Regions from separate parts of the Streptomyces herbicida genome, predicted to be linked through region 3. Evidence: riboswitches for the same ligand, from Rfam matches in the RefSeq annotation. Region 3 holds a riboswitch; each other region holds the start of a gene.
The links. A riboswitch is a leader RNA that binds a small molecule or an ion and turns the genes downstream of it on or off. The one in region 3 is predicted to bind S-adenosylmethionine.

Region 1 (5,537 bases), on a different contig from region 3:
ACAGGGGCGATCACGGAGACGCCCGATTCGACCCGGGCCGCGTAGGCATCCGCCACCGGTGCGGCGCCGTCGGTCACGGACGCGGTGACAGCGACGACCGGCAGGGCATTTCCGGTCGCGGACTGATCGGCATCGGTTACGGGCGCGGTGCCGCCGGTCCCCGGCGCACCGGCGTCGGTCAAGGACGCGGCAATATCCGTGCCGGGTATGGCAGCGGCCGACGCAGATGCGCCGGTATCGGTCGCAGGTGTGGCAGCGCCGGACGCGGGGTCGTCGCCGTCAGGCTCGGGCACGGTGGGTCCGGTCCCCGGCGCGACGACATCAGGCGCAGACTCGGCGGTGGTGGTGGCGATGGCGGTGCCGGGCGCGGCCGCTCCCGTCACTGGCGCGGCAGCGGGCGGCGCGGAGGTGTCGGTGCCCGGTGCGGTGGTCGCGGGGGTGTGGGGGGCCGCGTACTCCACGCCGCTCGCGCGGTCGGTCGGGATCCAGTGGGGTGCGGCGTGGCGCGGTGTGGGGTCGGGTGTGCCCGCGTACCAGCCCGGGCGGATGCCGGCGCGCAGTGAGGTCGGGCTATGGCCGGTGGACGCCAGCAGGTCCGCCGGGGTCGGGCGCTCCAGTGGGTCCTCTCGCAGGCAGGCCGCCACCAGCGGGCGCAGCTCCTCCGGCACCCCGGACAGGTCGAAGTCGCGGGTCAGGATGCGCAGCAGGACGACCGAGTCCTGGCCCTCGCCGAAGGGCTCGCGTCCGGCCGCCGCGTAGGCCAGGACCGCGCCCAGGGAGAAGATGTCGCTCGGCGGTCCCACCTGGCCGCCGTTGCGGATCTGCTCGGGCGAGACGTACCCGACCGAGCCCACCACCGCGCCGGTGCGGGTCAGTGACGTGGCCTCCAGGGCCCGTACGATCCCGAAGTCGATGACCCGGGGGCCGTCCGCGCCCAGCAGGATGTTGGAGGGCTTCAGGTCGCGGTGGACCATCCCCTTGGCGTGGATGGCGGCGAGCGCCTCCCCGAGCGCCCCCGCCAGGACCCGCACCGCCGACCGGGGCAGCGCGCCCCCGTCCAGCACCGCGTCCCGCAGGTTCGGGCCCTCGACGAACTCCGTGGCCATCCAGGGCCGTTCCGCCCCGGTGTCTGCGTCCACCACCCGCGCGGTGTACGTGCCCGCGCCGCCGACGGTCTGCGCGGCCCGCACCTCATGGCGGAACCGGGCCCGGAAAGTGCGGTCCTCGGCGTGCTCGGCCCGCACCACCTTCACCGCGAGCCTGAGTCCGGTGCGCGACTCGGCGAGATACACCTCGCCCATCCCGCCCGCGCCGAGCCTGCCCAGGACCTCGTACGGCCCGATCCGCCGCGGATCCGCCGCGCGCAGCGCGTCCACCCCGTGCTCCCCCGTCAAGAGTCCGGCTGACAGGGGGAGCGTATACCGCGGTGACGTACGGCGATCAGACGGCCGGGACGCAGCGCCCGTCCTCGGTGCGGTACTGCCACTTGGCGCCGTCCCGGACCAGTTCCTTCACCGCGTTCACGAACCGCTCGACGTGCTCGTCCGGCGTGCCCGCGCCGAAGCTGACGCGGACGGCGTTGAGGGACTTCTCACCGGGCGCGGCCTCCGGAGCGCCGCACTCGCCCTGGGTCTGCGGGTCACTGCCCAGCAGGGTGCGCACGAGCGGGTGCGCGCAGAACAGGCCGTCGCGGACCCCGATGCCGTACTCGGCGGAGAGCGCGGCGGCGAAGTGCGAGCTGTTCCAGCCCTCGACGACGAAGGAGATCACACCGACGCGCGGGGCGTCGTCGCCGAAGAGGGAGAGGACGCGGACCTCCGGGACCTCGGCCAGGCCCTCCCGGACCTTGCGGATCAGGTACTCCTCACGCGCCACCAGGGTGTCGAAACCGGCCTCGGTGAGGGCCTTGCAGGCGGAGGCGATGGAGTAGACGCCGATGACGTTCGGGGAGCCAGCCTCGTGGCGGGCGGCGGTCTCGTGCCACTCGACGGCCACTCCCCCGTCCGTACGGCGGCTGACCTTGCGGCTGGCGCCGCCGCCCGCGAGGTACGGCTCGGCCGCGCGCAGCCAGTCGGCGCGGCCGGCCAGGACGCCGGAGCCGAACGGGGCGTACAGCTTGTGGCCGGAGAAGGCGACCCAGTCCACGTCCAGGTCCTGGACCGACACCGGGTGGTGCGGGGCCAGCTGGGCGGCGTCCAGGACGATCCGGGCGCCGTGCGCATGGGCAGCGGCGGCCAGTTCGCGGACCGGCCACAGCTCGCCGGTGACGTTGGAGGCGCCCGTGACACAGACGAGGGCCGGGCCGTGGCCCCCTTCAGTGGACGCAGTGCGGTCGGCGAGGGCCCGCTCCAGGGTCTCGACCGCCTCTCGCGGGCTGCGCGGGGCGTCGAGGTAGCTGACCCGGGCGTCCTTCCAGGGCAGCAGCGAGGCGTGGTGCTCGGTCTCGAAGACGAAGACCTGGCAGTCGGCGGGGAGCGCGGCGGCGAGCAGGTTCAGGGAGTCGGTCGTGGACCGGGTGAAGATCACCTGGTCGGCGTCGCGGCAGTCGAGGAACTCGGCGACCGTCTTGCGGGCGTTCTCGAAGAGGTCGGTGGAGAGCTGGGAGAGGTAGCCGGCGCCGCGGTGGACGCTGCCGTAGTAGGGGGCGTAGGCCGCCACGTCGTCCCAGACGCGCTGGAGGGCGGGGGCGCTGGCCGCGTAGTCGAGCGCGGCGTAGGTGACTTCGCCGCCCGTGACGAGCGGGACGGTGACATCCCCGCCCAGAACGGGCAGCGGCCCCGGAATGTCACTGCAAACGGTCCGGGCGGCGGCAGCGGTGGAGACGGACATGGTGAACTCCCGTGAGAGGCAAGGCGGAACCACCACGCGAGCGCGCACGGCTCGAGCGTGGGGAAGGTGAAAGGGGTACGCGGAGGCGGGGCTCTACGCCCTATCGCATTCGCTTGCTCACAGAAGGCTCCCTCGACGACCAGGACCCCTGGTGTACGAGGGGTCCGCGCTTGCCGTAGACCTCGCTGCCTACGACCTGGTCCTCACCCGGGGCACCCCGCCACGGACGGAGGGTTGCCGGACAGTCGGCCGGGGCCTCATGACTGTCACTCATGACCTGAACAGGAAAGTACGTGAAGTGATCGCGGTCCCGCAACCCGTGTCCGGATCGCGGGACCGCCGACCGGTCGTGTCAGGCGTTGCTGGCGGCCACCCACCGCTCCAGCACCCGCTTGGCCGAGCCCGAGTCGATCGACTCCGCGGCCTTGGCCATCCCGGCGCCGATCTGCTCGGCGAGGGTGCCGGCGCCCGGGTCGAGGGCCAGCAGGGCCGCCGCCGAGTTCAGCAGCACCGCGTCGCGTACGGGGCCCGGCTCGCCGTCCAGCAGCCGCCGGGCGACCTCCGCGTTGTACGACGGGTCGCCGCCCCGCAGCGCCTCCACCGGCACCAGCTCGATGCCGACGTCCCGCGGGTCGAAGCTCTCCTCGGTGACCTTGCCGTCCCGGACGACCCAGACATGGGAGGTGGACGTCGTGGTCAGCTCGTCGAGCCCGTCGTCGCCGCGGAACACCAGGGAGGAGTTGCCGCGCTCGGCCAGGACGCCCGCGATCATCGGCGCCAGCCGCGGGTCCGCGACACCGACCGCCTGGGACTTGACCTTGGCCGGGTTGGTCAGCGGGCCGAGGGCGTTGAAGACCGTACGGATGCCCAACTGGCCGCGGGCCGCGGCGACATGGCGCAGCGCCGGGTGGAACTTCACGGCGAAGCAGAAGGTGATGCCCGCCTCCTCCGCGACCTCGGCGACCCGCTGGGGCGTCAGGTCGAGATTGATGCCCAGCTTCTCCAGGACGTCGGAGGAGCCGGACGCCGACGAGGCGGCCCGGTTGCCGTGCTTGACGACCTTGGCGCCCGTGCCGGCCACCACCAGCGCGGACATCGTGGAGATGTTCACCGTCTTCGCGCCGTCGCCGCCCGTGCCGACGATGTCGACCGTGCGACCCGACACCTCGATCACCTTGGCGTGCTCGTACATCGCCCGGACGACGCCGGTGATCTCCTCGACGGTCTCGCCCTTGGCCCGCAGTGCCACCACGAAGCCGGCGATCTGTGCGTCGGTCGCCTCGCCGCGCATGATCCGGTCCATCGCCCAAGCCGTCGCGTCGGCGCTCTGGTCACGGCCGTCCAGCAGGGCGTTCAGTACCTCGGGCCAGGAACGGCCCGCCGCGGTGTCGCCTCCAGCGGGGGTCACAGCGCTCATAAGCCGCTCCTGGATGAGGTCCCGGCATCCGGGACGCGAATCTCAACAAGGTCCACCCTATCCAGCCGCCGGGCATGGCGAAGGGCCCCGTCCGAACACCGGACGGAGCCCCTGCCGTGGCGTGGCGTGCGCAGCGATCAGTGGTGGCCGTGGCCGCTCGTGATCTCCTTGTACTCCTCGACGGTGGCCTTCGGGATCTGGGAGTCCTCGCCGTAGAGCGCGTCGCTGAGCTTGGCGCGCAGCTTCTGCGTGCCCGCCACCTTGCGCTCGACACCGTTCTCGTCGACCGTCGGGCCGATCTCGGCCGGCGCGTACTGCTCGTGCGCCGTGAGCGTGTGCAGCTGCTCCTGGCTGAGCGGCTCGTGGATCTCGATGAACTCACCGTGCGGCAGGCGCTTGATGATGCCGGTCTCGCGACCGTGCAGCACCTTCTCCCGGTCCCGGCGCTGCAGGCCGAGGCAGATCCGCTTGGTGAGGAGGAAGGCCAGGACCGGTCCGACGAAGACGAAGATCCGGACGAACCAGGTGACCGCGTTGATCGACAGGTTGAAGTGCGTGGCCCACAGGTCGTTGCCTCCGCCGACCAGCAGCGTCAGGTACACCGTCATCCAGGCGACACCGAGCGCGGTGCGCGTCGGGGCGTTGCGCGGGCGGTCCAGGATGTGGTGCTCGCGCTTGTCGCCGGTGACCCAGGACTCGATGAACGGGTAGACCGCGATCGCGACCAGGACCAGCGGGAAGATCACCAGCGGGATGAACACGCCCAGGACGAGCGTGTGACCCCAGAAGTTGACCTCCCAGCCCGGCATGAAGCGGATCAGACCCTCGGAGAAGCCCATGTACCAGTCGGGCTGGGCGCCGGTGGAGACCTGGTCCGGACGGTAGGGGCCCATGGCCCAGATCGGGTTGATCTGCGCGACCGCGGAGATGGCCGCGATGACACCGAAGACCAGGAAGAAGAAGCCTCCGGCCTTGGCCATGTAGACCGGCAGCAGCGGCATGCCGACGACGTTCTTGTTGGTCTTCCCGGGACCCGCGAACTGCGTGTGCTTGTGGTAGAAGACCAGGATCAGGTGGCCCACGACCAGGCCGAGCATGATGCCCGGCAGCAGCAGGATGTGGATCGAGTAGAACCGGGCCACGAAGTCGTGGCCGGGGAACTGCCCGCCGAAGAGGAAGAACGACAGGTACGTGCCGACGATCGGCACGGACAGGACCGCGCCCTCCATGAAGCGGACACCGGTGCCGGAGAGCAGGTCGTCCGGGAGCGAGTAACCGGTGAAGCCGGTGA
Region 2 (5,537 bases), on a different contig from region 3:
GAGCGCGGAGCCCTTGGCTGCGTAGCCCACGGCGTCCCGGGCGAAGGGGATCGCGGTCAGCGCGGTGCCGGAGACCGCGGGCGCGCTGGTGTTGCGGGCGAAGTCGATCTGGTCCTGGATGTTCACCGTGCCGTCGTTGGCACTGGAGGAGACGGCGTAGTTGCCGCCTGCGACCGAGTCGCTCAGGGCGAGGCGGCCGGCATTGGCGCCGTTGGGACGCAGGAACGTCGGCCCGCTCGTCCGGGTCTGGATCTGCGAGGTCGTGGAGCCGGTGCCGGGCTCGGTCGCGTCGTAGGACGCGAGCGTGTAGCCGTCCGCAGTGACGGCGGTCGCGGCGTAGCTGGTGCCGTTGACCGTCTCACCGGCCAGCGCGTCCAGGACGTCCTGGGTGACGTCCGAGCCGACGCCGACCAACTGGTGGGCGGCGATCCCCGCGCCGGGATCGGCGAACGCGGTACCGGAGGTCAGGACGAGAGGGGAGGCGAGCGTGGCGACGACGACAGCGATCGCCACGACGGAGGTACGTCTCAGACGCATGGTTGAACTCCTCGGAAGGCGGCCCACGGGCAGGCAGCATGCGCGCGGGAACAGCGAGCGCGGGTGCGGCGGACGCAGGCACGGGAAAGCGGGAAAGCGGATGACCGCAGGACTGAAACACCGGAAGCCGAACGGCCGTGGGCCGAACGTCCGGGAGAAGGATTCGCCTAGGCGTGCCCGCGCACGTGGGGGTCACGGCCGGGAGGAGTGAGCGCGCGTGTGAGTGTCGGTTCAGACTCAGCAGCAGGCCACGGCGACGCCGGGGCAACAGCTCGCGCTGCGCACGCGCATCAGGTCGACGGCGCGACGCCGCGTCAACGCCGGGGTGGATGTCCGAATCACGGCGGGAACAGTAGCAGCGCCTCTCACAAGAACAACACAAATTCGGCAGCGTCTCGTATGCCGATACGTAGTTGTTCGGACGTGACTGGTTCGCCCTGATTTGCACACGTCGATTTTGAGACGGTCCCATCCCGCATCTTGTCGACTGTACTTTGGCCAACCAGAGGGGCAGTCGTGGGTGGAGCACGGCAGGCGGACCCTGGCGGGCTCGGAAAGTCATCACCGAGCCGCGAGCCGACATCCCTCCCCGGGGCGGTGCTGCAGACGGGCCTCCATTGCCGCCGAGATCCTGGCCGAGCTGGGCCTGCACATATGGTTGTCCGTGCAACAGCCGCGCCTGCGCAGGTCATCCCGCCAGGGCGAACTCTTGACGCCGAGAGAATTGTCGATCTACGGTGAGCGCGAGCTACGAGTTCCGGTGATCAAGCCCTGGCTGGCCGGACGGCAACCCTCGACGCAGCGGGGTGCCCCAGGTGAAGGCTCGGCGGATTTCCCTGTTCTGCAAGTGCGTTTCCTTCGGCCCGTGCGCCGACGACACCCCCAGGAGGACGGCGTGGCAAGTGGCCTCGTGCTGTGCTCCCGACGTCATGTGGATCTGCTGCTGGTCTGCAGCTGTCTCTGTCAGAACTGACTGAGCCGTCGGCGGGAAACGCGCCGACGCATCGTCAACTCTCTTTTCCTTCACCTTCCCACGCGACAACGCGCGCCGTCCGGCAGGTCCAGCCCGGCGCGGCTCCGTCGCGTACCCGCCCATGCGGAAGCGGAGACCAGCCATGACACAGCACATCACGCCCAGATCGCTCCGAACCGGCCTCGGCGCCCTTTCCTTCGGTACGGCGTTCCTGGTGGCCCTGACCGGATGCACCAGCACCAAGGACGGCGGCAACGCGGCCTCGATCAAGGCGCTGACCATCGGCACGACGGACCAGGTGACCAGCCTGGATCCGGCGGGCGCCTGGGACGCGGGCTCCGGCACCATCGAGACCGAGGTCTACTCGACCCTGCTCGGCGTGAAGAACGGCTCCACGGAGGCGTCCCCGGACCTGGCCACCGGTATCAAGCTGACGGGACCCAAGGAGTACACGGTCACCCTCAAGAAGGGCCTGAAGTTCGCCAACGGGCACCAACTGACCTCCTCTGACGTCAAGTTCAGCTTCGATCGCACGCTGAAGATCGCCGACGAGAACGGCCCGTCGTCGCTCCTGTACAACCTCGCCTCCGTCACCGCCCCGGACTCGGCCACCGTCGTCTTCACCCTCAAGTCGGCCAACGACACGCTGTTCCCACAGGTGCTGTCCACGGCGGCCGGCTACATCGTCGACGAGCAGGTCTTCCCGGCGGACAAGATCCTCGACGACAAGTCGGTCGTCGCGGGCAAGCCCTGGAGCGGGCCGTACGGCGTCACGAGCTACGACAAGAACTCCCTGGTCTCCTTCACCGCCAACAGCGCCTACCAGGGCCAGCAGGGCACCCCGAAGACCAAGAACATCCAGCTCAAGTACTACACCGACGCCAGCAATCTGAAGCTCGACGTCCAGCAAGGGGGCATCGACGCCGTCTACCGCACCCTCACCACCGCCGACCTCGACGACCTGGCCAAGAAGAAGGACATCAAGGTCCACACCGGCTCCGGCAACGGCATCCGGTACATCGTCTTCGACTTCCAGACCCAGCCGTACGGCACCAAGTCCAAGAACGCCGACAAGGCCAAGGCGCTGGCCGTACGGCAGGCTGTCGCCGACTCCGTCGACCGGGCCCAACTCGCCCAGCAGGTCTACAAGAACAGCTTCCAGCCGCTCTACAGCTCGGTGCCCGACGGCCTCGCCGGAGCCACACCCGCCTTCAAGTCGCTCTACGGCGACAAGAAGGGCGGCCCCGACAAGACGGCAGCGGCTGCGAAGCTGAAGGCGGCGAAGGTGAGCATCCCGGTCACCCTCAACCTGCAGTACAACAGCGACCACTACGGCTCGTCCTCGGCGGACGAGTACGCGCTGATCAAGACCCAGCTGGAGGCCACCGGCCTGTTCAAGGTGAACCTGCAGTCCACGGAGTGGACCCAGTACGGCAAGGACCGCGTCAAGCACCTGTACCCGCTGTACCAGCTCGGCTGGTACGCCGACTACCTCGACGCCGACAACTACCTCTCGCCCTTCTACGCGGCCAACAGTTGGGTCGCCAACGGCTATGACGACCACGCCGTACGCGCGCTGATCAAGAAGGAGGAGACCGAGACCGACGCGGCCAAGCGGACCGAACTGCTGAAGCAGGCCCAGGACAAGGCCGCCGCGCAGGTGCCGCTGCTGCCGCTGCTGCAGGGGTCCACGGCGATCGTCACCCGCACCGACGTCAGCGGAGTGCCGGATGAGCTGAACAGCGCTTACCAGTTCCGCTGGACGGGGCTTGCGAAGAAGTGAGCGCCCTGACACAGGACACCCCCGGCGCCGTCACCACTTCGGGCGACGGCGCCGCCGGGTACGGACTCGCCCGCTACCTGGTGATCCGCTTCCTGCTCATCATCCCCACCGTGCTGGTCCTGGTCAGCCTGGTCTTCTTCCTGATGCGTGCCACCGGCGACCCGATCAGCGCCGCCTTCGGCGATCGGCTCACCCCGGACCAGCTCCAGGCCAAGCTTCATCAGGCGGGCTACGACCGGCCGTTGTTCACCCAGTACCTGGACTATCTGAAGTCCCTGGTCACCGGCGACTTCGGCCACACGGTCACCGACAACCAGCAGGTGACACACGTGCTGGGCACCTATGGCGCCGCCACCGTCGAACTCGCCTTCTACGCCCTGGCCGTGGCCCTGATCGTGGGCGTCCCGCTGGGCATGGCGGCGGCCTCGTACCGGGACCGCGCGCCCGACGCGGCTCTGCGACTGTTCGCCATCCTCACCTATGCCACGCCCGTGTTCTTCGTCGGCCTGTTGCTCAAGCTCGTCTTCGCGATCCAGTTCGGCTGGCTGCCCGCGTCCGGCCGGGCGAGCACCGACGTCCAGCTCTTCCTCCAGAGCCAGACCAGCACGACGGGGCTCTACCTCGTCGACGCCCTGCGCAGCGGCAGCGGGGCGGCGGTCGCAGACGTCCTGAAGCACGCCGTACTGCCCGGCCTTGCACTGGGGCTGCTCGTCGCGGGCATTCTCCTGCGCCTGGTCCGCACGAACCTGATCGGCACGCTGAACTCCGACTACGTCGAGGCCGCCCGCTCACGTGGCGTCGCACCCTTCCGTCTGGTCACCCGGCACGCCACCCGACCCGCCCTGATCCCCGTCGTCACCGTCCTCGGGCTCCAGGTCGCGGGTCTCCTCGGCGGAGCGGTGCTGACGGAGACCACCTTCGAGTGGAAGGGCCTCGGCTTCGAACTGGCCCACTACCTGACGGTCCGTGACTTTCCGGCAGTGCAGGGCATCGTGGTCCTGTTCGCCGTCGTCGTGGCGGTGACGAACTTCCTCGTCGACGTCATCGCGGCCCTGATCGACCCCCGAGTGAGGTACTGAGCCGTGGCGCAGGTTCTTCTACGACGGCTGCCGCTGCCCCTGCGGGCGAGTGCGGGCGTGCAACGGACCATGCTGGTCACCGGCGTGGTCCTGACCGGACTGTTCGTGCTCACCGCGTTGGTCGGGCCGCTGGTCGCTCCGTACGGCTACGCGCAACTCCGGGACGCCGGCGGGCTGTTCGGCTCGCAGCAGCATCCCAGCGGCGAGCACCTGCTGGGCACCACCATCGCGGGCTACGACGTGCTGTCCCGCATGGTGTGGGGCGCCCGCACCGCCCTGGAGATCATCCTCGCCGCGCTGCTGCTGTCGGTGGTCCCCGGCACGGTTCTCGGCCTGGCCTCAGGCTATCTCGGCGGCCGGCTGGACCGGCTCCTGGTGGGCCTGGCCGACGCGCTCTACGCGTTCCCGCCGCTGCTGCTCGCCATCGTCATGTCGATCGTGATCAGCGGCGGACAGTCCAGCCTCGTCGGTGGCCTCGGCGCGGCCGCCTGCTCGGTCGCCGTCGCCTTCGTACCGCAGTACTTCCGTGTCCTACGGGCCGAGGTGATCCGCGTGAAGGCGGAGCCCTTCGTGGACGCGGCCCGGGTGATCGGTACCGGGACCTGGCGGATCATGTTCCGGCACGTGCTGCGCAACTCGGTGCGCACCCTCCCGCTGATCTTCACCATCAACGCCTCGGAGGCCATCCTCACCCTCGCCGGCCTCGGCTTCCTCGGCTTCGGCATTGAGCCCAACTCGGCCGCAGAGTGGGGCTACGACCTCAACCGCTCGGTCGCGGACGTCACTTCGGGCCTGTGGTGGACGGCGATCCCGCCCGGCCTGGCCATCGTGCTCACCGTGCTCGGCACCACCCTGCTCGGTGAGAGCCTGACCGACCTGGCCGACCCGCGGCTGCGGCGGCGTGGCGCCTCGACCATCGCCGGCACGGAAGGAGTCGCGAACGATGACTGACCTGCTGCGCATCGAGGACCTGCACATTTCTTTCGCCACGGACGCCGGAACGTCCCAGGCCGTGAAGGGGGTGAACCTCTGCGTCGCTCCCGGGGAGGTGCTGGCCCTGGTCGGCGAGAGCGGCAGCGGCAAGACCGTGACCGCCAAGTCGGTCCTGGGCCTGCTGCCGGTCACGGCGACCGTCCGTGGCCGTGTCCTGCTCGGCGACGGCACC
Region 3 (5,537 bases):
GACTTGGCGAAGTCCGGGTCGGAGACGATGTCGTCCGCGACGTCCAGGCCCGAGTCGGCCGCGACGATCCGCACCGGGAGGTGCCGGGCGGCGAGCGCCGCGTGCAGCTTCTCGTACCAGGCGGTGTCATAGCCGCGCTCGTTCCAGCCGCCCAGGTAGTCGATGTCCAAGCCATGCTGCCGGGCGCAGCCCACCCAGGCGGTCAGATAGTCGATCATCTCCTGGGACCAGAAGTGGCCGCCGCTCGGGGAGTTGTCCGTGTTGCCGATCCAGCCGGGGGCGCCCCAGGCGAGGCCGTAGAGCTTGAGATGCGGGCTGCGCTTCTTGGCCTGCTCCATCAGCCACCACTCGTAGCCGCTGTCGCAGTGCACGTTCCCTCTGGTGTGCTCGATGCTGGGCTCGGACCCGTCGGTGGAGTTGGTGTCGCCGCCGATCTCCACCTTGAGCAGCTGCAGGGAAGCGCCGTAGCCCGGTTTGAAGAGGTAGTCCAGGATCTTGCCGCGCTGCGGCTCGGGATAGTTGATGAGCAGCCGCGAGTTGCCTCCGCCGCCGCTGATGGCGCCGATGCCGTCGAAGGTGCGCCCGGTGCCGGAGCCGTCCACCATGATGTCGGTCCTGCCCGGAACGGGTGCCTCACCGACGAAATCGATGCGGTCGATGGTCACCGCGGTGCCACCGGAGGCCTCGTTCTTCCGGCCGGTCGACGTGAGTGTGAAGGTGTGCGGGCCGTCGGCCAGCCTGGGACTGGTCCACAAGGGGATGTCGCCGGTGCGGGTGGCGCTGTAGAGGTCTACGTCGACGGGGGTGCTCCCGTCGACGGATACGGCGGCGATGCCATGGCCGGGGTCGGTGACCGCGCGGAAGGTGAGCTGGGTGCCGGTGAAGGTGAAGTCGACCGAGTCGCCGGCGTGCTCGGTCCAACTGTTGGTGCCCTCATAGGGATTGGCGGGCGCGCCTTCGCCGCGCGCGTGGCCCCAGCCGGAGCCGTGGTAGTCGAACTGGTCCCGACCGCTTCCCTGGACCGAGTCGTCCACGGTGACGGTGGTGGCGGTGTCGCCGGCGCCGACACCGTCGGCCCCGGCTCTTGCCGTGGCGGACAGCAGCAAGAGTGCGGTGAGGAGCACGCCGCCCAGTCTGGGCGCACGGCTCCGTACGGACTGGGACATGCGCTCTCCCGGTGTGGGGTGACGGAAGGAACAGCTCCGCGCACAGTGCTACAGGAGCCCACGCAGTCAGACAATGGTCCAGACAATATTCAATAGAAGGTTGCACCTAGCTCATGCGATTACGGCCGATGAGGCTCTGTCCCGCCGGAGGCGGAGTCACTTCGCGTTGGAATGGAAGCTCGCTGCGGATGGGTTCGAGGCTCCCCTCTGAGTTGGAGCAATCGCCGAGGAAAATCCGTCGGCCGTGGGTTCGCGTCCCACCGGCTCCACTTCAGCAGGGCCCCTGACCTGCGGAGATGTTCCTCGCAAGGTGTCGGAGAGTCAACTCTGCTACAACGGACTGAATCCGCAGCCGGCGAGTCCGATAGCGGAGCAACCTGAGTGGGTGTCGTGCCGCTGACCTGCACGGATGATTCGATTGCACGTTTCCTGACTCGGCCCGGGGTGTTGGGGCGGCGGTCGGAGCCGAGAATTCGGACGCTGACGCAGGTATCCAGCAGCATCCACGATCGTCTCGGGCTGTGGCCCGAAGGGATCGCCTCCGGGCGATGTTCGGCGCCAGGAACGGCCCCGTTACTGGTTCGATGTGCGCGTTGTTTCCAACAGTTCGGCGTGTTGGAAGCGGTGCCGTGTGACAGGTTCGGGGGTGGACTTGTTTGGGGTGAGAGGCGGTCGCCGGGTTGAGTTTGTTGTTCGGTGGCGCGCCGTATGGGGGAGGCAGCATGGTCGACAGCAGCCGCGGATACGTCAGAGACCGGCGAGGGTGCCGCCACTGGGGCCCGCATGGCGCGGCAGGGCTGCTGGTGCGTCAGGGGCCCCGGTTCCTGCTTCAGCGGCGATCCTGGTGGGTTCATCACGGCCGCAGCTGGGGCATCCCCGGCGGTGCGCTGGACATCGGCGAGAGTCCGTGGGAGGGGGCCTGCCGGGAGTTCGTCGAAGAACTGGGCACTGCTGCGACGGTACGTCACCTGTTGACGTTCGTGGACGACCACGGCGGATGGACGTATCACACCGTCGTCGCGGACCTCCTGGCGCCGCTTTCTCCACGCCGTGGAGACGGGGAGGGAGCCGCCTACCGTTGGTGCACGCCCGCCGAGATGGGCTCGCTTCGTCTGCACCCCGGGTTTGAGGCCACCTGGCCTCGGTTGCTGGCGGAGTTGGACCGAGCCGGTGGCGCGCCGGCGTAGTGCGCGCAGGCCTGGACGAGCAGTTCCTGCCGGGCCCTATCGCGTATTCGGATGCTGCCGCGAAGCAGCCGGACGCCGTTACCAGGGGTTGATGCGCGCTTGCCTCGACGAGTCGTGGAGGGCACGCCGAATAGGGGGACTGACCTGAAGCGGCGTCACGATCGGGCATGGGGAGCCGGCGGGCCGACTGGCTGGACAACGAGAGGCTCTCCGTCCTGGAGTCCTTGCGTGGCCGCGTCGAGGCCCCGGACAAGGGTTTCGTCCAAGCAGGTGCCGCCGTTCCCCCGGAACGGCGGCACCCGTGGTAGGAGGAGAACCGGCTCCCCTCCGGTGTTCTCCTCGTGGTCCTCCCCGGTGGCGGCTCAGCCGTGCGACAGCCGCACCGTCTTGCGGAGTGTCTTGGCTCAGTGCATGTCCTGGACGACCGTCTCGAGGAGCTGCTGCGCCGTCATACCGTCCCGGGCCCAGCCACGTCCTACCCTCGCGGACAGCTGCAGGGTGACCTCGCCGATCCGACCGGGTGGGCGAGTGCGGCCAGGACACGCGGTTCCAGCTCCTCCTGGCTGCGCCCGAGTGAGCGTCGTCCTCGGGCGGCGTGACCTTGGGACCGCCGCCGGGCGTCCAGGTGTACCGGGCGGTGGTCACGATCACAGCACCGACGAGGCCGTTGGCGCGGCGCAGCTTGGTGCCGCCCGCCTCGCACTGTCGACGGTCACGCAACACGACCTCCTGGTCAGGAAGGGCGTGAACAACATCTCCGACCCGCCTGCCGCGGTTCGACCTGGGTGCGGCCGATCACGGAGCTGGACGTCTACCGGCACGCGCACGCCGAGATCATCATGGGCAGTGCCGATGCGCTGCTGGACGGTGAGGTGAACGCCGCACCCCCGGGGGCGTCGGCCGCCGTGTCGTCGGCGAACGGCCCGGGCCGGTTCCTGCCCGCCACCGAACTCGCCTAACGCGTTGGCACGGTATTCAAGGGCGACGAGCCACCGTTGATCCTCTACTGCAGAGGCGGCATCTCCGCCGTCGGCACGGTTCTCGCCCTCACGCTCCTGGGCCGTCGGGACATCGCCTTGTATGACGGTTCCCTGGAGGAATGGTCCCAGGATCCGTCCTGGCCGCTCGCGACGGGCACCTGTGTGCTGGGCTCACGCCGCGTCAGGCACCGGGTCGGTCCTGGCCGGGAAGGCGGGGTGGTTGCCGAGCCGGCGTACGTAGTCCCGGAGCCGGGGGTGCGAGCTGAGGGTGTCGGCCGGGCCGAGATGGACGAGCGCCACCCACAGGTCTACGTCCGCTGCCGTCAGAGCCTCGCCCAGCGCATACGGCTGCCCGGCGAGCCGACGCTCCAACAGTTCCAGTGCCGCCGATCGTTTTGAGGACTCGGCGACCGGGGTGACATCCCGATCCAGCAGGTCACAGAGGGCGTCGATGTCCGCGGCGAGGGTTGGCGGGCGCAGCGCGGAGGGGCAGGCTCCGTCGTGACCGGACAGCAGGCCCGCGAGGTCGCGGAGGATGTCGGGGGTGTGGTTGCTGACGATGCGCCCGCTCCACCGGTCGCGTAGCGCGGGCGCCTTCAGTGGTCCGTCGTAGTGGTGCACCGTGGCTTCGTACGCGCGGCGCAGTGAGGCGAAGGCGTCGGGTGTCTCGGCGGGGTGAGCCAGGAGTGTGGTGGCGACCGAGTCCTTCAGGCCGAGCAGGTCGAGGCTGATGGAGATGCGCAGCGAGCGGGGACAACTCCCCGACAGAAACAGTTCGTAGCGGTGCGGTGCCGGGTAGAAGCCGCCGGCCAGACCGACGCCGATACGGCTGTGGAAGAGGTGGGGGAGGGGGGACGGTACGGCCGCGCTGGGGCGATGGCCCGAAGCGGACGAACTCTGGTTGCCGGCATTGGAGTTGTCTGTGCTGGAACTGGGTGAAGTTGTCTCGGGCATGACTCTCCCTTTGGGAACGAGCAAGCTACCGCCGCCTTGTGGGCACCGGCGGCCGAATGCGGAGCGACTGAGCTTGCCGCACCGGTCCGGATGGCGCGGACGGGTGGCGGATCAGTAAGCGCTGGAGACCCGCGACAGATCGATGTGCAGGCGCCTCGTCAAGTCGTTCCAGGGCATTCCCACCAGTCCCACCTCCGGCTCGCGAGACGCGAGACCACGCTTGCCCCGCCGCACCGGCGGGACCCGGTCGTCACCCGGGGCACCCCGTCGCGGTGGAAGGGTTGCCTGTCAGCGGGCCGGGGCCGATGACCACATGAGCGGGGCGAACCCGCGCCGTGGCGCTGACAATCGTGACCGTCCCCGTCAGTTTCAGTGAGCTCCGTGACGCCGTCAAGAAGGCCGAGCATGCGGTCTCACCTGGTGGTCACGCGGATTGACATTCTTTTCGGTACCTGCCTAACTTGCGGCTCAGACCGAGATGCCCCAGGGGCGGAGAAGTGATGGTGACAGCGATGTACGCAGCTGACGGGACGGCCGCATGGCGGCTCCGCGGCCGCGTCGTGCTGTGCACGGACCGCTCCGTCGACCTGCTGCGCGTCAACAGCGCGCTGTGTACGGTCGCTTGCCGCGCCCTCTGTCAAGGCTGACGGCTCTCTGAGTCTCTGACGACCACCGCTGTCGCGGTGCGCCCTCTCCCCGCCCAGCCCCCGCATCGCGTGTACCCGTGCGTCGCCTCGTGCCGAGCCGTTCCCGCGCGGTGTGGTGCTGCCGCTTTCCGCGGTCCTGGGTGTCCGTAACCGATGGAGCCCTCCATGAGTGAACCTCCCGGCATCGCTGTGTCCTCCGGATCAGCACCGCCCGCCGAGGCGATCCCCCGCCCCGACACCCCCGCCGTGCCGAAGCCCCTGGCGGCGCAGCGAGTCCTTCCGCTCCGGCGTCCCGGCCGCTGGATCATCACGGCTGCCGTGCTCCTGCTGGTCGCCCAGATCACCCACGGGCTGGTGACCAACCCGTTCTACCAGTGGGACCGCTTCCGCTACTGGTTCCTGCGCCCCACCGTCCTCGACGGGCTGGTCATCACCCTCGAAGTGACCGCGTTCAGCGCGGTGTTGGGGCTGCTCGGCGGGATCTTGATCGCGCTGGGGCGGCTCTCCGGGAGTCCGGTGCTGCGTGCGGTGAGCTGGGTGTACACCTGGCTGTTCCGGTCCGTGCCGCTGATCGTCGTGCTGATCTTCCTCTACAACTTCTCT
Region 4 (5,537 bases), on a different contig from region 3:
GCCGTCGGGGGTCGCCGTTTCCAGGCCCTGTTCGAAGCGGACGTCGTCGTCGTTGACGTACACATTGACGAAGCGACGCAGCTTGCCCTGGTCGTCCAGCACGCGGGCGGCAATCCCCGTGTGGTTCTTCTCCAGGCTCTCGATGACCTCGGCGAGGGTCGCGCCCTCGGCCGTCACCTCGGCCCGACCGCCGGTGTAGGTGCGCAGGATGGTGGGGATGCGGACGGTCACGCTCATGCGAGGCCAGCCTCTCGGAAGGAGTCCAGGTTCGGGCGGATGGTCGCGGTCAGCCCCGTGCCGGCCACCGCGTCAAGCGTCTTGAGGCCGTCGCCGGTGTTGAGGACGACCGTGGTCTTGGTCGGGTCGAGGACCCCGTCCTTGATGAGCTTCTGCGTCACGCCCACCGTCACACCGCCCGCCGTCTCGGCGAAGATGCCCTCGGTACGCGCCAGCAGCTTGATGGCGTCCACGACCTGCTCGTCCGTCACATCCTCCACCGCGCCGCCGGTACGGCGCGCGATGTCGAGGACGTACGGCCCGTCGGCCGGGTTGCCGATGGCCAGGGACTTGGCGATGGTGTTCGGCTTCTGCGGGCGGACGACGTCGTGCCCGGCCTTGAAGGCGGTCGACACTGGCGAGCAGCCCTCGGCCTGGGCACCGAAGATCTTGTACGGCCTGTCCTCGACGAGCCCGAGCTTGATCAGCTCCTGCAGACCCTTGTCGATCTTGGTGAGCTGGGAGCCGGAGGCGATGGGGACCACGATCTGGTCGGGCAGCCGCCAGCCGAGCTGCTCGCAGATCTCGTACGCCAGGGTCTTCGAGCCCTCCGCGTAGTACGGCCGCAGGTTGACGTTGACGAAGCCCCAGCCCTCGCCGGCCGGGTCGCCGATCAGCTCGGAGCAGAAGCGGTTCACATCGTCGTAGTTGCCCTCGATGCCGACGAGCTCACCGCCGTAGACGGCGGCCATGACGACCTTGCCCTGCTCCAGGTCGTGCGGGATGAACACACAGGAGCGGAAGCCGGCCCGGGCGGCCGCGGCGCCGACGGCACCGGCCAGGTTGCCCGTGGAGGAGCAGGAGAGGGTCGTGAAGCCGAAGGCGCGGGCGGCCTCCAGGGCCTGGGCGACGACGCGGTCCTTGAAGGAATGCGTCGGGTTGCCGGAGTCGTCCTTCACATACAGGCCGCCGGTCACTCCGAGCTCGCGCGCCAGGTTGTCGGCCTTGACGAGCTCCGTCCAGCCCGGGTTCAGGTTCGGCTTTCCGGCCACGTCCGCGGGGACGGGCAGCAGCGGCGCGTAGCGCCAGATGTTCGCGGGGCCCGCCTCGATGCGCCTGCGGAGTTCCTCGGTTTCGTACGCCGAGAAGTCGTACGCGATCTCGAGCGGGCCGAAACACTCCTCGCAGGCGAACACCGGTCCGAGCGGTACCCGGTGACCGCACTCGCGACAGCTCAGCGCAGCGGCCGGGCCGAGGTCTACGGTGGGATTGCTGGTGCTTGCAACTGTCTGCACAGCCATGGAGGCGAGGCCCTTTCTCCTCATCTTCCTCACGACGCATCTCGCCGTGAGACGGATTTGGCACCTTCCCTAGCCGGGAGCCTCGCTGGAGAACGAGAACCGACTGGAGGGTTGCCGGGGCTTCATCGGGCCGTGTCCCTCTGCCCCTCTGGATGAGCTGTATGTGGTTGTAAACGCCCACGACCCTCGACATGCGATGGTCATCGGCGTTGTTCAAGACTGTAACCGAAGGCCAGGACAGTTGAGATAGTCGTCCGAACCGCGAGACAACGTGAGGAGCCGCTGACTGTGCTGGAAGAAGTCGAGCGCTGGCTGGCCACCCGCTCCTGGTCCGTGACCGATCGCCCCCTCCACAAGATCCTCGCCGCCAAGCAGCGGACGGGTCAGTCGGTGTCCGTGGTGCTGCCCGCGCTCAACGAGGAGGAGACGGTCGGTGACATCGTCGCCGTGATCCGCCACGACCTCATGCAGCAGGTCCCGCTGGTCGACGAGATCGTCGTCGTCGACTCGGGATCCACCGACCGCACCGCCGCGGTGGCCACCGCCGCGGGCGCCAGGGTCGTCCACCGCGACGACATCCTGCCGCGCATTCCGGCCGTCCCCGGCAAGGGGGAGGTCCTGTGGCGGTCCCTGCTGGTCACGAGCGGGGACATCGTCTGCTTCATCGACGCCGACCTGAGGGAGTTCTCCTCCGGCTTCGTCTCCGGGATCGTCGGCCCGCTGCTCACCGACCCGGAGGTCGACCTGGTCAAGGCCATGTACGACCGCCCACTCGGCACCGAATTGAATTCACTCGCCTCCGGCAGGACGGCGGGCCAGGGCGGCCGGGTCACCGAGCTGATGGCGCGCCCGCTGCTGAACATGCACTGGCCGCAACTGGCCGGCTTCGTTCAGCCGCTCGGCGGCGAGTACGCGGCCCGCCGCTCCCTGCTGGAACAGCTCCCGTTCCCCGTCGGCTACGGCGTGGAGCTGGGCATGCTGGTCGACGCCCTGCACCTGGTGGGCCTGGACGCCCTGGCCCAGGTCGACGTGGGCGTGCGCAAGCACCGGCACCAGGACGGGCAGGCGCTGGGCCGGATGGCGGCGGCGATCTACCGAACGGCGCAACTGCGGCTGGCCCGCGGTCACCTCATCCGTCCCTCCCTCACCCAGTTCGAGCGGGGCGAGGACGGCTTCGAGCCGCGTACCTACTCGGTGGACACGGAGGAGCGGCCCCCGATGGCGGAGATCGCGGAGTACGCCTCGCGCAGAGTGGCCTGATCGGCTGGAGAACGGCTGTATACGGCCCCCTCTCAGGGTGGAACGTACGTTTGAGCGTTTCCGGGCCGGGCTAGGTTGAGGCGTATGGCTTCCACGCACGGTGCTGCTGAAGTGCTGGTCGCGTCCAATCGCGGCCCGGTTTCGTACGAGGTACGCCCCGACGGCGCGGCTGGTGCGCTGCACGCCAAGCGGGGCGGCGGCGGGCTGGTCTCGGGGCTGTCGGCCATCGGGCCGCACACGGACGCGGTGTGGGTGTGCGCCGCGCTGAGCGACGCCGACCGGGAGGCGGTGCGCCGCTCGCACGGCGGCCGGCGGCTGTCCGTGGACGCGACCGGCGGCCAGCAGGTGCGCATGCTGGACATCGACGCGACGATCTTCTCCGACGCGTACAACGGCGTCGCCAACTCCGTGCTCTGGTTCGTCCACCACATGCTCTACCAGACCCCGCTGGAGCCGGTCTTCGACGCCGAGTTCCGGCGCCAGTGGGCGTCGTACGAGGCCTACAACCGGGCCTTCGCCGAGGCGCTGGCGGAGGAGGCCGCTCAGGGCGCCGCGGTGGTGATCCAGGACTACCATCTCGCCCTCGCCCCCCGGATGCTCCGGCAGCTCCGGCCCGATCTGCGGATCGGCCACTTCTCGCACACCCCCTGGGCCCCGCCGGACTACTTCCGTCTCCTGCCCGACGACATCGCGGCCGAGCTGCTCGGCGGCATCCTCGGCGCCGACCGCGCCGCCTTCCTCACCCGGCGCTGGGCGGACGCGTTCACCGACTGCTGTCACACGGTGCTCGGCCCCGGCATCCCGGCCGGCACGCGCATCGGCGTGCACGGGCTCGGCGCGGACGCGGACTTCCTGCGCAAGCGGGCGCACGAGGCGGACGTGGCCGAACGGATGACGGCGCTGCGGGCGGAGATCGGCGCGGGCCGCAAGACGATCGTCCGGGTGGACCGCACCGAGCTGTCGAAGAACATCGTGCGCGGGCTGCTGGCGTACCGGCAGCTGCTGGACGACCACCCCGAGTGGCGCGAGCGGGTCGTGCACGTGGCCTTCGCCTACCCCTCCCGGCAGGACCTGGCCGTGTACCGCGACTACACGGCGGAGGTGCAGCGTGTCGCCGAGGAGATCAACTCCCGTTACGGCACGCCGGGTTGGACCCCGGTCGTACTGCACGTCAAGGACGACTTCGCGCGCTCCCTGGCCGCGTACCGGCTGGCGGACGTGGCGCTCGTGAACCCCATCCGGGACGGTATGAACCTGGTCGCCAAGGAGATTCCGGTCGTCTCGGACGAGGGGTGCGTGCTGGTGCTCTCGCGGGAGGCCGGGGCGTACGAGGAGCTGGGCGAGGACGCGATCACCGTGAACCCGTACGACATCGTGGGCACGGCCCGCGCCCTGCACCAGGCGCTGACCATGCCCCCCGAGGAGCGGGCGGAGCGCACGAAGCGGCTGGCCGCGGCCGCCACGGCGCTACCGCCGACGCAGTGGTTCCTGGACCAGCTGCACGCGCTGGACGCCGATCAGTCCAGCTGAGCGGCGAGCATCCGCAGCAGTCGAACGAGCCCTTCCGGACCGTCCACCACCAGGTCCGCCCGTTCGGCCAGCTCCGTCACCTCCGAGCTGCCGCTGCACACCAGCAGGCCCGGGACGCCGTCGGAGCGCAGCTTGTCGACCGCGGCGAAGGCGGGGAGGTCGCCCAGGTCGTCGCCGGCGTACACCACGGACTCGGCGCCGATGTCGCGGACGTACTCCAGGAGGGCGACGCCCTTGTCCATGCCGGGCGGGCGGAGTTCGAGGACCATCCGGCCCGGCTCGACGATCAGGCCGTGCCGGGTGGCGAGCTCGGCGAGGGGTTCGCGCAGGGCCTCGAAGGCAGCCTGCGGATCCTCGGCGCGGCGGGTGTGGACGGCGACCGCCCGTCCCTTCTCCTCGATCCAGGTCCCCCGCCAGGCGCCGATCCGGTCCAGGAACCCCGGCAGTTCGGCGCGGACGGCGGCGACGCCGGGGTGCGGGGGCGGCGCGCTGACGGTTCCGCTCACGGCGTCCCAGCGCTCGGCGCCGTAGTGGCCGAGGACGACTAGGTGCTCCAGGCCGGGTACGCCCGCGAAGCCGCCGTGCCGCACGGCGACCCCGGCCGGGCGGCCGGTGATCACGGCGACGGAGGCCACCTTCGGGGCGATGGCGGCGAGCGCGGGTACGGCGTCGGGGTGGGCCCGGGCCTGTTCGGGGTCGGCGACGATCGGGGCGAGTGTGCCGTCGAAGTCGAGTCCGATCAGCGCGGTGCGCGGCCGTGCGAGCAGCGCCGCCAGCCCTTCCCGTCCGGCCTGGGTCACGGGGGTCGGCAGCGGATCCATCGGGTCCGTCGAGTCCGTCGTATGGATGCCCATACGGCGACCCTATCCACGGGAGGGCGGGCGCACCCATGGCTCAGGGGGGCGCACACGGAAGCGCCGCGGTGTTCACCGCTCGGAGCGCCGCGCCTCCCGCACCCGCCGCAGGCGGTTCACCGTCACCGGGTCGTGCGCCAGCGCCCGCTCGTCGTCCAGCAGGGCGTTCAGCAGTTGGTAGTAGCGCACGGGGGCGAGCCCGAGCTCCTCACGTATCGCCCGCTCCTTGGCCCCGGGCCCCGCAAACCCCCGCCGCTCCAACGCAAGAATCCCCCGCTCCCGCATCCCCAGCTCGTCCCGCTCCATACCGGGAACGGTAGCCCGGCCCACTGACAGCGGCTCCCGTGGGACGACGGCCGCGCTTCCGCCGCGAGTC

Region 1: it holds a riboswitch for S-adenosylmethionine, as region 3 does, so the genes downstream of both, Q8A52_RS19520 (aminotransferase class V-fold PLP-dependent enzyme) here and Q8A52_RS26135 (glutathione S-transferase C-terminal domain-containing protein) in region 3, are expected to answer to the same signal.
Region 2: it holds a riboswitch for S-adenosylmethionine, as region 3 does, so the genes downstream of both, Q8A52_RS47080 (ABC transporter substrate-binding protein) here and Q8A52_RS26135 (glutathione S-transferase C-terminal domain-containing protein) in region 3, are expected to answer to the same signal.
Region 4: it holds a riboswitch for S-adenosylmethionine, as region 3 does, so the genes downstream of both, thrC (threonine synthase) here and Q8A52_RS26135 (glutathione S-transferase C-terminal domain-containing protein) in region 3, are expected to answer to the same signal.

The regions. Positions count from the first base shown of each region.
Region 1 covers NZ_JAUYWJ010000008.1:366,196-371,732, forward strand. Annotated here, with positions in the region: gene Q8A52_RS19515 (protein kinase domain-containing protein) at 1-1,376, opposite strand, end outside; gene Q8A52_RS19520 (aminotransferase class V-fold PLP-dependent enzyme) at 1,441-2,829, opposite strand; SAM riboswitch class IV at 2,991-3,107, opposite strand; gene trpD (anthranilate phosphoribosyltransferase) at 3,182-4,246, opposite strand; gene qcrB (cytochrome bc1 complex cytochrome b subunit) at 4,384-5,537, opposite strand, start outside.
Region 2 covers NZ_JAUYWJ010000045.1:14,797-20,333, reverse strand. Annotated here, with positions in the region: gene Q8A52_RS47085 (Ig-like domain repeat protein) at 1-537, opposite strand, end outside; SAM riboswitch class IV at 1,284-1,393, shown strand; gene Q8A52_RS47080 (ABC transporter substrate-binding protein) at 1,653-3,293, shown strand; gene Q8A52_RS47075 (ABC transporter permease) at 3,290-4,372, shown strand; gene Q8A52_RS47070 (ABC transporter permease) at 4,376-5,323, shown strand; gene Q8A52_RS47065 (ABC transporter ATP-binding protein) at 5,316-5,537, shown strand, end outside.
Region 3 covers NZ_JAUYWJ010000013.1:30,086-35,622, forward strand. Annotated here, with positions in the region: gene Q8A52_RS26120 (NPCBM/NEW2 domain-containing protein) at 1-1,166, opposite strand, end outside; gene Q8A52_RS26125 (NUDIX hydrolase) at 1,889-2,353, shown strand; gene Q8A52_RS26130 (hypothetical protein) at 3,139-3,312, shown strand; partial or broken gene Q8A52_RS48935 (sulfurtransferase) at 3,349-3,450, shown strand; gene Q8A52_RS26135 (glutathione S-transferase C-terminal domain-containing protein) at 3,505-4,287, opposite strand; SAM riboswitch class IV at 4,499-4,643, opposite strand; gene Q8A52_RS26140 (amino acid ABC transporter permease) at 5,100-5,537, shown strand, end outside.
Region 4 covers NZ_JAUYWJ010000002.1:556,422-561,958, forward strand. Annotated here, with positions in the region: gene Q8A52_RS06270 (ubiquitin-like small modifier protein 1) at 1-237, opposite strand, end outside; gene thrC (threonine synthase) at 234-1,517, opposite strand; SAM riboswitch class I at 1,535-1,676, opposite strand; gene Q8A52_RS06280 (glucosyl-3-phosphoglycerate synthase) at 1,806-2,777, shown strand; gene Q8A52_RS06285 (alpha,alpha-trehalose-phosphate synthase (UDP-forming)) at 2,862-4,307, shown strand; gene otsB (trehalose-phosphatase) at 4,295-5,161, opposite strand; gene Q8A52_RS06295 (DUF3263 domain-containing protein) at 5,234-5,467, opposite strand.